DNA from 2 places in the Brevundimonas sp. TWP1-3 genome. Region 1 is predicted to be linked to the other one. Evidence: riboswitches for the same ligand, from Rfam matches in the RefSeq annotation. Region 1 holds a riboswitch; the other holds the start of a gene.

Region 1 (7,240 bases):
CGAGGCGGATGCGCCCGCCTCTGTGGGCGATGCTGGACAGTTGCACCACGCGCGCCCCCTCTGACCTGGAATCGGTTGCGCTGAGCAGGGGCAGCAGCCGTCCCGTAAGGGCGAAATGCGACAGGTAGTTTGTGCCGAACTGCATCTCGAAGCCATCGGTCGTGACCTGCCGCGTCGGCAGGGCCATGACGCCGGCGTTGTTGATCAGGATGTCGATGGGCCGTCCCGCCGTCAGATGACGGTCTGCGAAGGCGGAGATGGACGACAGGTCGCCCAGGTCCAGCAGGTCGAACCTCACGTCGGCGCCGGGATGTCGTGCGCGGATCAGCCGCTCGGCCTCGGCCCCCTTGGTTGGATTGCGGGCGGCCAGCACCACTTCGGCGCCTTTTGCGGCCAGTACGAGGGCGGTTTCCAGGCCCAGACCGCCGGTCGCGCCTGTAATCATGACAAGCTTGCCGCTCTGGTCGGGAATATCGTCTGTGGTCCAGGTCGTCATTTCGCTATCCTGTCGCTGAAACATGTTGTCTCCAAGGGTTCCGGCTTGCATATCTGCATCCGGTGCAAATATGCAAGAAGTGCAAGAAAAGATTTCCGTCAACGATCAAGGCCTGCGTGAGCGCAAACGGCTGGAGACGCACGCCCGTATCCAGGCCGAGGGCATGCGTCTGTTCCTCGACAGGGGGTTCGAGGCGACGACCTTGGACGATGTGGCGCAGGCGGCGGACGTATCGCGACGAACCCTGCTGAACTATTTCGGATCCAAGGAGGAGATCGTCTTTTCGGCCAAGGCTGGGTTTCCGCAAATGGTCGCGGACGCCATCGCCGCACGACCGGCGGACGAACCCCTGCTGGACATGGTGGAGAACGCCCTGATCGATCTGGCCCAGCAACCTCAGTCAGAAGAGACCAAGGCGGTGGCCGTCCTGATCCACGGCACACCCTCGCTCAGGGCGGGTGACCAGGCGAAATACGAACAGGTCGAGCGGCTGCTGGCTGGGGCGCTAGCGGCGCGCAAAGGCCTGGCGTCCGACGACATCGCCTGCCGCGTCGTCGCCGGGACGGCGGTCAGCATCATGAAGCTGTCCCTGGACGCCTGGCTGGCCCACCCCGATGCGCCGCCCGAGACGTTTGGCCGCGCAGCCTTCGCGGCGCTGAGACGGGCGGCGGGCTAGGGATTTCGGGGCTACGAAAGCCCCATCATTCTTCCTATGGCCGTCATCCTAGGGACAAGCCCTAGAATGACGGGACTTAGGGGTGTCGGCTTTACGCCGCCTGGTTCGAGCCTGCCGGGGCCGACCAGCGCAGAACCGGCGAGCGGGCGGCGCGGGTTTCGTCCAGGCGCTTCAGCGGGGCGTGGAAGGGGGCGCCCTTGAAGCGGTCAACGTCGCCGGCCTTCGCGGCTTGCGCCAACAGACGCATGGCGTGGATGAAGCGATCCAGTTCGGCCTTGGACTCGGTTTCCGTCGGCTCGATCAGCATGGCGCCGTGGACGACCAGGGGGAAATACATGGTCATCGGGTGGAAGCCCTCGTCGATCATCGCCTTGGCGAAGTCCAGCGTGGTGATGTCCGTGCCCTTCAGCCATTCGTCGTCGAACAGGGCCTCGTGCATGCAGGGGCCGTCGGGGAAGGCCGCCGACATCAGGTCCGACAGGCGGGCCTTGATGTAGTTGGCGTTCAGGACCGCATCCTCGGCCACCTGACGCAGGCCGTCTGCGCCGTGGCTCATCATGTAGGACAGGGCGCGCACATACATGCCCATCTGGCCCTGGAAGGCGCACAGGCGACCGAAGGCCTGGACGGCCTCGTCTTCCTCGCGCTCGATCAGGCGATAGCCGTTGTCGTCATGCACGACCCACGGAGCCGGCGCGAAGGGCGCCAGGGCCTCCGACAGCACCACCGGACCCGCGCCCGGCCCGCCGCCGCCGTGCGGCGTCGAGAAGGTCTTGTGCAGGTTGATGTGCATGGCGTCGACGCCCAGATCGCCCGGACGCACCCGGCCGACGATGGCGTTGAAGTTGGCGCCGTCGCAGTAGAAATAGGCGCCGGCTTCATGCGTCAGGCGGCTGATCTCCAGGATGTCGTGCTCGAACAGGCCGCAGGTGTTGGGATTGGTCACCATGATGGCGGCGACGTCGTCGCCCAGCTTGGACGCCAGGTCCGCCACGTCCACGCGGCCGTCTTCGGTCTGGGCGACCTCGACGACAGTGTAGCCGACGAAGGCGGCCGTGGCCGGGTTGGTGCCGTGGGCGCTGGTGGGCACCAGCACCTTGCGGCGCTTCTCATGCTGGCCCGAGGCCTCGTGCGCGGCGCGGATGGTCATCAGGCCGCACAGTTCGCCGTGGGCGCCGGCTTTCGGAGACAGGGCGACGGCGGGCATGCCGGTCAGGGTCTTCAGCCAGTGGGCCAGCGTATCCATCAGCTCCAGCGCGCCCTGTACCGTCGAGATCGGTTGCAGCGGGTGGATGTCCGAGAAGCCGGCCAGGCGCGCCATCTTCTCGTTCAGGCGCGGGTTGTGCTTCATCGTGCACGAGCCCAGCGGATAGATGGCCAGGTCGATGGCGTGGTTCTTTTGCGATAGGCGCACATAGTGGCGCATGGCCTCGGGCTCGGACAAGCCGGGCAGGCCGATCGGATCCTTGCGGACCAGGTCGCCCAGGTCGGATCCATCGGTCTTGGGTTCCGGCAGATCGACGCCGGTCTTGCCCCAGCCGTCGCCCTCGAAGATCAGGGCTTCATTTTGCAGGAGACCGCGGCCGCCGGTCAGGGTGGCGGGCTTGGTCTGGATTTGGTTCGGGGCGGTCGGGCGGCCGACAGTGTTCATGGTGCTCATGGTCAGTATCCCTTAGGCGCCGAGGACTTGGGTAAGCGCTTTGGCCAGGATCCGGATGTCTGCATCCAGGGTGGTTTCGGTCGCGGCGACCAGCAGGACGTCGTCCATGCCGGCGGCGGGCGCCAGGCGGCTGTAGGGCACGCCTGCCAGCAGATGATGCCCGGCGAGCGTATCGACGACCTCGGCCGCGTTCTTGGGCAGGCGCACCGCGAACTCGTTGAAGAAGCGCGAGGTCAGGATTTCGACGCCCGGAATGGCCGCCAGGGCGTCGCGCGTGGCGACGGCCTTTTCGTGGTTCAGCAGGGCCAGTTTGCGCAGGCCCGTCTCGCCCAGCAGGCTCATGTGAATGGTGAAGGCCAGGGTGCAGAGGCCGGAATTGGTGCAGATATTCGACGTCGCCTTGTCGCGCCGGATATGCTGTTCCCGCGTCGACAGGGTCAGGACGAAGCCGCGCTCGCCGTCGGCGTCCACCGTCTCGCCGGTCAATCGGCCGGGCATCTGGCGGATCAGCTTCTCGCGGGTGGCGAACAGTCCGACATAGGGACCGCCGAAGTTCAGCGCGTTGCCGATCGACTGGCCCTCGGCCGCGACGATGTCCGCGCCCATCTCGCCGGGCGACTTCAGCAGGCCCATCGACACCGCCTCCGTGACCACGACGATCAGCAGGGCGCCGGCGGCGTGGGCGGCCTCGGCGATCTTGGTGACATCCGTCGCCGTGCCGAAGACGTTCGGAGTTTGAACTACGACGCAGGCTGTATCCGGACCGATCTGATCGATTACGGCGGCCTCGGCGTCCACAGCGGGCGCCAGAACCTGCGTCTCGACGCCGACGGCGTGGACCACGGTCTCGGTCGCCTTGACGTAGTGGGGGTGGACGCCGCCGCTGATCACCGCCTTGTTGCGGCGGGTCACGCGGGTCGCCATCAGCACACCCTCGGCCATGGCGGTCGAACCGTCATAGAGGGACGCGTTGGCCACCGGCATGCCAGTCAGGTTCGCGACCTGGGTCTGGAACTCGTACAGATATTGCAGCGTGCCCTGGGCGATTTCCGGCTGATAGGGGGTGTAACTGGTCAGGAACTCGGACCGTTGGATCACGTGATCCACCGTCGCCGGGACGTGGTGCTTGTAGGCCCCTGCGCCGCAGAAGAAGGGCACGGCGCCGGCCGTGGCGTTCTTGGCCGCCATGGCGGACAGGGCGCGTTCGACCTCCATCTCGCCGGCCACGCGGGGCAGGTCCACCGGCCCGTCCAGCCGCGCCGCCTCGGGCACGTCCACGAACAGGTCGTCGATCGATTTCGCGCCGATGGCGGCGAGCATCGCCGTGCGGTCGTCGGGCGTCAGGGGGAGATAACGCATGGTCTTGTCCTGGGCCGTGAAAGGCCGAAGACCCTCTGACTTTTAATCAGAGGGTCCGATGGGTCTTAGAGAGTGGCGAGGAAGGCGTCGTAGGCGGCCTGGTCCATCAGGGCGTCCAGTTCGGCAGCGTCCGACACCTTGATCTTGGCGAACCAGCCGTCCGCTTCCGGGGCCGAGTTGACGGTTTCCGGCGCGGTCGACAGAGCGTCGTTGGCCTCGACCACTTCGCCCGAGACGGGGGCGTAGACGTCCGAGGCGGCCTTGACGCTTTCGACCACGGCGAAGCTGGCGCCCTTGGCGACGGTCTTGCCGATTTCAGGCACTTCCACGAACACCACGTCGCCCAGGGCGTCGGCTGCGTGTTTGGAAATACCCACGGTGGCGATGTCGCCGTCCAGGCTGACCCACTCGTGATCCTTGGTGAACTTCATGATCTGATCCTCAGACGGTCTTCGGTTTGCGGTAATAGCGTTGCGCCACGAAGGGCATGGCGACGACTTCGGCGGCGGCAGTCTTGCCGCGCACGACGACCTTCAGGTCCGTGCCCAGCGCGGCATAGGCCGGCGGCACGAAGCCCATGGCGATGTTCTTGCCCAGGGTGGGGGAGGGGCCGCCCGAGGTGACCTTGCCGATGACGTTACCGTCCATGTCGGCGATCTCGGCGCCTTCGCGGGCCGGGGCGCCTTCCTTGACGATCAGGCCGACGCGGACGCGCGTGGGCGTATCGGCCAATTCCTTCAGGATGCGGTCGGCGCCGTTGAAGTCGGCGCGCTCCTTGCGCGACTTGGACAGGGCGAAGGTCAGCGCGCCTTCCACCGGCGAGGTCGTCGGGTCGATGTCATGGCCGTGAAGCGGCAGGCCGGCTTCCAGGCGCAGGCTGTCGCGCGCGCCCAGGCCGATCGGCTTGACGCGGGCGTCTTCCAGGATGGTGTTCCAGACGCGCTCGGCCTGATCCGCCGGCACCGAAATCTCATAGCCGTCCTCGCCGGTATAGCCCGAACGCGAGACGTAGCAGTCGACGCCGAACAGCATCAGCCGGGCGCATTCCATGAAGCCCATCTCGGCCAGGATCGGCTCATGCGCGGCCATGACTTCGGCGGCTTCCGGCCCCTGGATGGCGATCAGGGCGCGGTCCAGCACGGTCAGCTTGGCGTCGCCTTCAAGGTTCGCCTGCCAGAAGGCGAAGTCCTCGTCCTTGTTGCCGGCGTTGACGACGACGAACAGGCCGTCGTGGTCGGGGCGGCCCGCCATCAGGTCGTCGATGATCCCGCCGTCCTTGTTCAGCAGCAGCGAATATTTCTGTTTGCCGGCCTTCAGGATCGCATAGTCGCCGGGCACGAACCGCTCGAACTGGGCGGTCGCGTCGGCGCCGGTGATCTTGCACTGGCCCATGTGGGACACGTCGAACAGGCCGGCGTGTTCGCGGGTCCAGCGATGTTCGGCCAGGACGCCCTCATACTGGACCGGCATGTCATAGCCGCCGAAACCCACCATGCGGGCCCCCAGCGCGCGGTGCGCGGCGTTCAGGGGCGTGGTCTTCAGGGCTTGGTCGGTCATGGTTCAGGCTTTCACGGTCGCGTTTGGTGGCGGAGCTCCGCCGTCTTCGCGCCCCCGCTGTCCTGAAGCCTGAGAGATTCCGGCGACCAAATCATGTCGCCTTGCTCCGTCGGCGCGCCCGAATGGGCGACTTTCCAGCGTCCGTATGCTTCGCGGTCCGTTTGCCTGAGCGTTTCCGGGGCGGTTGCGCCTTCGGCGTCGAGGCCTGTTTCCAGACTCCGAACTCTCCCGCGAGAGCGCTCGACCTAAGGCATCGACTCCGGCCCCAAGTCAAGCGGTCGGGGAACAAGGATGCGTGGGGCGGGTTGTCGTCAAGAGCCCCCGTTCGAAACCCAGGAATCCCAAAATGTCGATTATAGACAAGCTGTTCGGCGACAACGACAAGCCGCGTGACACCCCCGCCAAGGCCGACGGCCCGATGCAGAAGGTGCTGGACGAACTGGCGTCGCTCGGCGGCAAGCCGATCGAGACCCTGTCGCCGGAAGAGGCCCGCCAGCAACCGACCCCGACCGACGCCGTGAAATCCCTGTTGCGCAATGACGGCAAGGACCCCAGCGACGACATGGGCGTCAAGACCAGCGACATCACCATTCCCGGCGCCGCCGGCCCGATCCAGGCGCGCATCTACAAACCGCACGACCATTCCGAGGACAAGCTGCATCCGGTCGTGGTCTATTTCCACGGCGGCGGCTTCGTGATCGCCGATCTTGACGTCTATGACGGCGGCCCGCGCGGCGTATCCAAGATGGCCGATGTGATCGTGGTCTCGGTCCACTATCGCCAAGCCCCTGAACACCACTTCCCCGCCGCCCACGACGATGCCCTGGCCGCCTATCGCTGGGTGCTGGAAAACGCCCAGACCTTCAATGGCGACCCGCAGAAGGTGGCGGTTATGGGCGAAAGCGCCGGCGGCAACCTGGCCATCGGCGTTTCCATGATGGCGCGCGACGCCGGCCTGCCGGCGCCGAAACATCAGGTGCTGGTCTATCCGGTCGCCGGGGTGGACATGGACAATGAGTCCTACGTCGAGAACGCCGACGCCAAGCCGCTGAACAAGCCGATGATGAAGTGGTTCGTGAAGCACATCTTCGCCAGCGAGGCCGACGCCCAGGATCCGCGCATCAACATCGTCGAAAAAGCGAACCTGACCGGCCTGCCGTCCTCGACGGTCATCTGCGCCGATATCGACCCCCTGCGTTCGGAGGGCGAATTGCTGGCCGAAAAGCTGGAACAGGCTGGCGTGGATGTGCGCCACAAGACCTTCCACGGTTCGACGCACGAGTTCTTCGGCATGGCGACGGTCGTGCCGGACGCGGCTGCGGCCCAGACCTTCGCCGCACATGAGTTGAAGCGCGCGTTCGGCACGGCGATCCTGCCGATTTAACATCCCTTCTCCCTTTGGGAGAAGGTGGCCCGAAGGGCCGGATGAGGGCCGGATGAGGGCCGGGTGGCGGGCCAATTCGCACCATCCGACCCTCATCCTTTCGCCTTG
Region 2 (7,240 bases), on a different contig from region 1:
GGGAGTCCAAACTTTGGGCGACCGAGACGCGGATGGGGGCGTCGCGGCCGGGGATGATCAGTGTCTGTTGCGCCATCCGCACCGAAACGCCCCGGACCGACAGGTCTGCGAAGACCGGGCGGTCCGCTTGGGCCTGAGCGAGGTTGGGCAGTTCTGGATAGCCAGTGACGAGCCAGTCGCCTTCGCGGACGCTGTAGAAGACGGCGTCACGCTCGGGGCCGTCCAGGAGGGCCAGGGCCCAAGGTTCCACGTTCACGGTGATGCGGTCATCCGCGACCGACACGGTCTCGCGGATCGTTTGCAGCGCGCCTGCCAGCAACCGGTCTGCATTGCTCGCCACCACCCGCTGGGCCGTCCAGGCGCCGACCGCCAGAACGACGACGGCGAAGATCGCCAGCGGAACCACCTGTGCGATCAACAGGCGCGTGACCAGGCTGTGGGAACGGGCAGGCCGGGCGCGGCTCATGGATCGAGACGATACCCGCGACCACGAATATTGGTCACCGCAGGACCGTCGGGCTGAAGCTTGCGACGCAGCCGTCCGACGTGGATTTCCAGCGCATTGAGGGACGGTGCCTCGTCCTGCGGGAAGACCTCGGCGGCCAGCAGGTCGCGGTCCACCACCTGTCCCGGCCGAGACGCAAGGACGCGCAGGGCGGCCCATTCGCGGGGGCGCAGAGCAAGGTCTCGGTCGTTGACCAGGGCGCGGCCGGTGCGCCAGTCGCAGAAGAGGGTTCCGACCACGACCGCGCCGGCGGCCTGTCCCTGACGCCGGCGCACGATGGCGCGCAGGCGCGCGACCAGTTCCGACGGAGCGAACGGCTTGACCAAATAGTCGTCGGCCCCGAGGTCTAGGCCCGCAACGCGGTCGCCGAGCGCGTCGCGCGCCGTCAGCATCAGAACCGGCGTCGACGATCCTCGACGCCTCAGGGTTCTGAGCACTTCGAAGCCGTCGATGTCGGGCAGGCCGATGTCCAGGATGGCGGCGTCGAAGACCTCTGCGCTTTCGAGCTGCAAGGCCTGTTCACCGCTGTCGATACAGCTTGCCTCGAACCCCGCCTCGTGAAGACTGGCTTCAAGTGAATGCCGCAGCGCCTTGTCATCTTCGACGACGAGTATTCTCATGGCGACGGAATGGGGCGACGGATCATGCGCGACACCATAGCCAGAAAGCCGGAGCGGTGAAGACGGATCGACGACATCTGCTGATGGGTCTGGCGGGAGGCGTCGCCGGATTGGGCGCCGCCGCCTGTTCGTCGGAACCGGAGGGGGCGGGCACCGCGCAGCGGGTCCGCTGGCTGGCGCGTCGCGAAGGGGCGCTGCACATCCTGACCAACACCAGCCTTATGGGGCCGGTACTGGAGGCCTTTCGTCGTCGCTGGCCCGGGATCAGCGTGCGTCTGGAAGACATAAACTCCACCCGGATCGCCGAACAGGTTCGCGCCCTGGCGGACGCTGGGCGGGACGGGCCGGATCTGGTCTGGAGCACGGCGATGGACGTGCAGGTCAAGCTGATCAACGACGGCTATGCCCAGGCCTACAAGTCCCCGCATCGGGCGGCGATGCCAGACGGGTCGGTGTGGCGCGACCAGGGATATGGGCTGACCGCCGAGCCGATCGTGTTCGCCTATAATAAGGGCCAGCTTGCGGGCGATGTCGTGCCCCGCAGTCACGCGGATCTGCTGCGGTTGCTCAGGACGCGGCCTGACGTCTTCGACGGACGCGTCACTCTCTATGATGCGGAACGCAGCGGCGTGGCCCTGATGCAGTTGTCGGCGGACGTGCAGATCTATCCCGACGCCTGGCCGTTGATGGAGGCGCTGGGCGCGCAGCGTCCGCGACTGGACACCTCGGGGCAGAGGATGATGGGCCAGATCGCCGATGGGCGGATGGTGTTCGCCTATAATATGAATCGGTCTTACGGCGAGTCCTGGGCCGAACGTGTTCCCGAGATCGGGCTGATCACGCCTGACGACTATCATCTGTCCGTTTCGCGGGTGGCGTTCATTCCGCGCAACGCCGCGCATCCGAATGCCGCGCGGCTGTTCCTGGACTTCCTGCTGTCGCGCGAAGGCCAGCGGGTGATCGGAGCGCTGGGTGTTCGGCCGGTGCGCGACGATGTCGATGCGCCCCTGCGACCCGCGTCGCCCGGCGTTCGGCCTATCCGTGTGGGGCCGGCCCTGCTGGCCAATCTGGATCAGGCGCGCCGCGCGACCCTGCTGACGCGATGGGACGCCGCGATGCGTCTTGGCGTCAGGGCGCCCTCGGATCCCGCCGCGCCCTGAGCGTTCCTGTGGATAAGTCCACAAAGTCCTAAACCCGCCTTTCTGTCACGCCGCCGTCACCGCCCCACGAGCTGCCGTTCTAGCGCGACCATAAACGATGCGCGCCGATCTTGAAGAGCAACGAAATGCGAACATGGCGCTTGTTGCCGCAATAAAATTGCGGTTTTCACGTATTTGACACCAGTCGCGGGGTCGATCTTACTCAGCTTCAGCAAGGCGGGAGAGATCGGCTCCGGCCGACGCCGAAGGCGCAACCGCCCCGGAAACGCTCAGGCAAACGGACCGTCTTGCTGAAGGAACGCTGGAGAGAAGGACGGGTCCGGGGGATCCGCCCTCGCCGAAGGAGAAACGGGTCGCAAGGCCCCGAAGCTCTCAGGCCTGATGACAGCGGGGGCGAAACGACGCCGCAGAGCGTCGCTCGCGTCAGACACCCCTGGGGAGGGGCGTCATCTTTATGAGGACCATCGCCTTGTCTCGTCTCAACCGCCATCTGACCACCTGCTGCAGCGCCATCGCCCTTCTGTCGTGCGCCGGGATCGCTCACGCACAGGACGCCCAAACCGCTCCAGAGGCCGCCGCCTCGGTGGACGACATCGTCGTCACCGCGTCCCGGATCGACCGGGCCGGCTTCCAGGCGCCCACGCCCACCATCCATCTGACGGCTGAGGATCTTTCGGTCGGCGCGCGCCAGAACATCGCCGCCGCGCTAAACGACATGCCTCAGTTCAAGGCCAGCAGTTCGCCCCAGACGACCGGCACCAACACAGGTGCGGGCAATGCGCCGGTCGATCTGCGCGGCCTGGGGATCAACCGCACGCTGGTCCTGATCGACGGGCGTCGGGTGTCGAGCGAAAACGACCTCAACAGCATTCCGTCCGTTCTGGTGAAGAGCGTGGACGTCGTCACCGGCGGCGCATCCGCAGCCTGGGGTTCGGGCGCCGTCGCCGGCGTTGTGAACATCGGCATCGACCGCTTCTTCACCGGCGGCAAGCTGGGCGCCGAATACGGCATCTCGTCCTTCGACGACGCCGAGCAACAGCGGTTCGAGGCCGCATGGGGCACGCCGTTCGCCAACGGCCGCGGTCATTTCGTGATCGGCGGCGAATATCTGGACAACGACGGCGTCGTTCCCAAGACCTCGCGTCCGGCCATCGGTCGCTGGGCTCAGGTCTCGAACGGCGCAGGCGCGTTTGTCACCGTTCCCAACGTCGGCTTCTCCAACGCAGCCTACGGCGGTCTGATCGTGTCCGGCGTGAATGCTGGCAAGGTGTTCAATCCCGACGGCACGCTGCGCGCCTTCAACTATGGCACGGTGGTCGGCACAAATACGGTTGGCGGCGAGGGACCGTCGAACGACGATCTCAGCCCCCTGGTCACGCCCCAGCGTCGCTACGCCGCTCTGGCCAGCGCCACCTACGAACTGGCCGACAAGCTGCGGCTGACGGCCGACGTCCGTCACTCGCGGATGTGGAACAACTACATCTGGTTCGGCGATCACAACCGCGGCAATCTGACGATCAAGAACGACAACGCCTTCCTGTCTGCGGCGATCAAGCAGCAGATGGCGGCGGCGGGCCAGACCTCCTTCACCATGGGCCGCTTCAACTCCGACCTGTCCTATTCTACGATCGATTTCGAGCGTGTCACGACCCAGGCGACCATCGCCCTGGACGGCGAGTTCGGCGACAACTGGCGCTGGGGCGCCTACTACAGCCACGGCGAATACGAGAATAATATCGACACGCCGGGCTTCCTGCTGACCACCAACTACGCCCAGGCGGTCGACTCGGTCATCAGCCCCGTCACCAATCAGCCCGTCTGTCGCGTGACCCTGACCAACGCCAACTCCGGCTGCGTGCCGATCAACCTGTTCGGCCTGGGCGCGCCGTCTCAGGAAGCCATCGACTATGTCACCGGCACGCCGCAACAACGGACCACGACGAAGCTGGATGTCGCCGGCGTCAGCCTGCGCGGCGAGCCCTTCAGCCTGCCGGCGGGGGATGTCTCGATCGCCGTCGGCCTTGAGGCCCGCAAGGAGCAGACCGATCAGCGCGTGGGTGAACTGGACGCCGCCAAGGCGTTCCAGACCTTCAGCTTCTCGGCCATGTCGGGCGAGTTCACCGTCAAGGAAGCCTTCGGTGAAATCCTGGTGCCGATCGTTCGCGACCTGCCGGTGTTGAACAATCTGGAATTCAACGCCGCAGCGCGTATCTCTGACTATGACACCACGGGCTCGATCTGGTCGTGGAAGGTCGGCGCGACCAACGAGTTCTTCCCCGGTTTCCGGGGGCGCATCACCCAATCGCGGGACATCCGTTCGGCCAACCTGACCGAACTCTACACCACCACCACGACCGGCTATAACAACATCAACGACCCCTTGAAGGGCCAGACCGTCTACACGCTGAACAACGGCGGCGGTAACCCGAACCTGGCGCCGGAAACGGCGGACACCCTGACGCTGGGACTGACCTATTCGCCCCCGTCGATCCCCAGCCTGAACATGTCGGTCGACTACTACAACATCAAGATCGACGATGTGATCACCACGATTGCGCCCCAGGATCTGGTCAGCCGCTGTTTCAACGGCAACACCGCCCTGTGCGCCAATGTCGATCGTGACACCTCGGGCAATCTGATTCGCACGCGGTCCACCTATGTGAACCTGGCCGAGTATCACACCGACGGCATCGACGCCGAAGTCTCCTATTCGTCCCCGGCGGACCTGTGGGTTCCGGGCGCGACCGGACGGGTGCAGATGCGCCTTGTCGGAACCTGGGTGAACAGCCTGACGACGGACGACGGCATCTCCGAGATCGAATACGTCAAGTCGCAGGGTTATGCCTTCGGCCTGGGCGTGCCGGAACTGCGGGTCAACGCCAGCCTGGGCTGGCAAGGGGAGGTGTTCGGCGCAAACCTGCGCGCCCGCTACATCTCGGAGGGCGTCTACAACAGCACCGTCAAGATCGTGAACAACGACATCGACGCCTTCACCTATGTCGATCTGGGGCTGACGGCCGATCTGGCCCACTACGGCGCCGACGGCGTCGAGCTCTACGCCAATGCGACCAACCTGTTCGACAAGTCGCCGCCGGATGGTTCGCTCTTCTCTCCGTACTACGACGTGGTCGGTCGGTACGTCACGGTAGGCGCGCGTTACCGCTTCTAGTTCGGGTAGCGCGCTCCAGGTCGCCGGCTTCGTTCTCCCGATCAGGAGCCGGCGACCCCTTCTTCTTTCCCCCAGTTCACGGTCCGAATGATGATCTCTCGTCTCCCGCTGGCGCTTGCGCTCGCGCTGTCTGCAGCGCCCGCCGCCTTCGCCGAAGCGCCCAAGCCGGCTGCGATCGTGGCCGATGGCCTGCCGGCGGTGCCGGACGATCTGGTCGCTGCGACCCAGCCCTATCTTCAGGCGCGTCGCGCCGCCTTCATGGGGTGGAACGCCGCAGACCGGTCCATGCTGATCAAGACCCGGTTCGGCGCCACGGACCAGCTTCACGTCGTCGCCGGTCCCGACGGAGCCCGCACCCAGATCAGCTTCGAGGCGGAGCCGATCGTGGGCGGCGCGTTGTCGCCTTCCGGCCAGACCCTGCTGGTCCAAAAGGACAATGGCGGGGATGAGTTCTATCAGCTCTACACCCTGTCCGGCGGCCGGCTGAATCGCATCACCGACGGCAAGAGCCGCAACTGGTTCGGCGCCTGGAGCCCGGATGGCAAGCGGGTCGGCTATGCCTCGTCGCGACGCAACGGCGCGGACATGGACCTGTATGTCGTCGATCCCGCCGACCCCTCGACCGACCGTCTGGTGGCGCAGGTTTCGGGCGGCGGCTGGAACATCGCCGACTTCTCCGGGGATGGGGCCAAGGCCCTGGTCCTGAACCGGATGTCGATCAACATCGCCGTGGTCTATGAACTGGACCTGGCGTCCGGCCGGATGACGCCGCTGACGGATCCGGCGGCGCAGGTTTCTTATGTCGATCCCAAATATGCGGCCGACGGCACGGTCTGGGCGACATCCAACAAGGACAGCGACTTCCTGCGCCTGGGGCGGATCGGACAGGGCGGTTTCGCGCCCGTCAGCTCCGAGACCCGGTGGGACGTTAGTGATTACGCACTGGCGCCGGACGGCAGCTTCATCGCCTATGCCGTGAACGAGGCGGGCGTCTCGCGGCTCAAGGTCATGGATGTCGCCACGGGCGCCGTCCGTGTCGTCACGGGCCTGCCGGAGGGCGTCATCCCCTACACCATCGGCCCCGCCATCGACATCGCCCCCTGGGGCGCGATCGGGCTGAGCCTGTCCTCCGCCCGCGTGTCGGGCGACGCCTTCTCCATCGATCCGACGACCCTGGCGGTCACCCAATGGACCCACAGCGAGACCGGCGGCCTGGACCCCGCGATCAACATCGAGCCCAAGCTGGTCGAGGTGAAGAGCTTCGACGGCGAGACCGTGTCCGGCTTCCTCTATCAGCCCGATCCGGCCAAATTCCCCGGCAAGCGCCCCCTGATCGTCGACATCCACGGCGGACCGGAAGGCCAGACCCGTCCCGATTTCCTGGGCTCTCAGAACTATCTACTGAACGAACTGGGCGTGGCGATCTTCTTCCCCAACGTGCGCGGGTCTTCCGGCTACGGCACACGGTTCGTGAACCTGGACAACGGCCCGTTCCAGCGCGAGAATTCGGTCAAGGATATCGGCGCCTTCCTCGACGTGCTGGAGGTCAATCCGGACCTGGACGCCTCGCGGTTCGCCGTGACCGGCGTCTCGTACGGAGGCTATATGTGCTACGCCACGGCGGTGCATTACAGCGACCGGCTGAAGGGGGCGAACTGCTACGTCGCCATCTCCAACTTCGTCACCTTCCTGGAAAACACCCAGTCGTATCGCCGCGACCTGCGGCGCGTGGAATACGGCGATGAGCGTGATCCGGTGCAGCGCGCGCAACTGCAGGCTATCTCGC

What was found. A riboswitch is a leader RNA that binds a small molecule or an ion and turns the genes downstream of it on or off. The one in region 1 is predicted to bind glycine.
Region 2: linked by a shared signal. The riboswitch ahead of ACP693_RS16750 (TonB-dependent receptor domain-containing protein) and the one ahead of gcvT (glycine cleavage system aminomethyltransferase GcvT) in region 1 are both predicted to bind glycine.

The regions. Positions count from the first base shown of each region.
Region 1 is NZ_JAFCTP010000002.1:45,084-52,323, reverse strand. It holds gene ACP693_RS12210 (oxidoreductase) at 1-496, opposite strand, end outside; gene ACP693_RS12205 (TetR family transcriptional regulator) at 567-1,172, shown strand; gene gcvPB (aminomethyl-transferring glycine dehydrogenase subunit GcvPB) at 1,264-2,832, opposite strand; gene gcvPA (aminomethyl-transferring glycine dehydrogenase subunit GcvPA) at 2,845-4,191, opposite strand; gene gcvH (glycine cleavage system protein GcvH) at 4,257-4,622, opposite strand; gene gcvT (glycine cleavage system aminomethyltransferase GcvT) at 4,633-5,748, opposite strand; glycine riboswitch at 5,804-5,888, opposite strand; glycine riboswitch at 5,892-5,989, opposite strand; gene ACP693_RS12180 (alpha/beta hydrolase) at 6,095-7,132, shown strand.
Region 2 is NZ_JAFCTP010000003.1:70,296-77,535, reverse strand. It holds gene ACP693_RS16765 (sensor histidine kinase N-terminal domain-containing protein) at 1-466, opposite strand, end outside; gene ACP693_RS16760 (response regulator transcription factor) at 463-1,125, opposite strand; gene ACP693_RS16755 (ABC transporter substrate-binding protein) at 1,209-2,285, shown strand; glycine riboswitch at 2,493-2,580, shown strand; gene ACP693_RS16750 (TonB-dependent receptor domain-containing protein) at 2,755-5,454, shown strand; gene ACP693_RS16745 (S9 family peptidase) at 5,545-7,240, shown strand, end outside.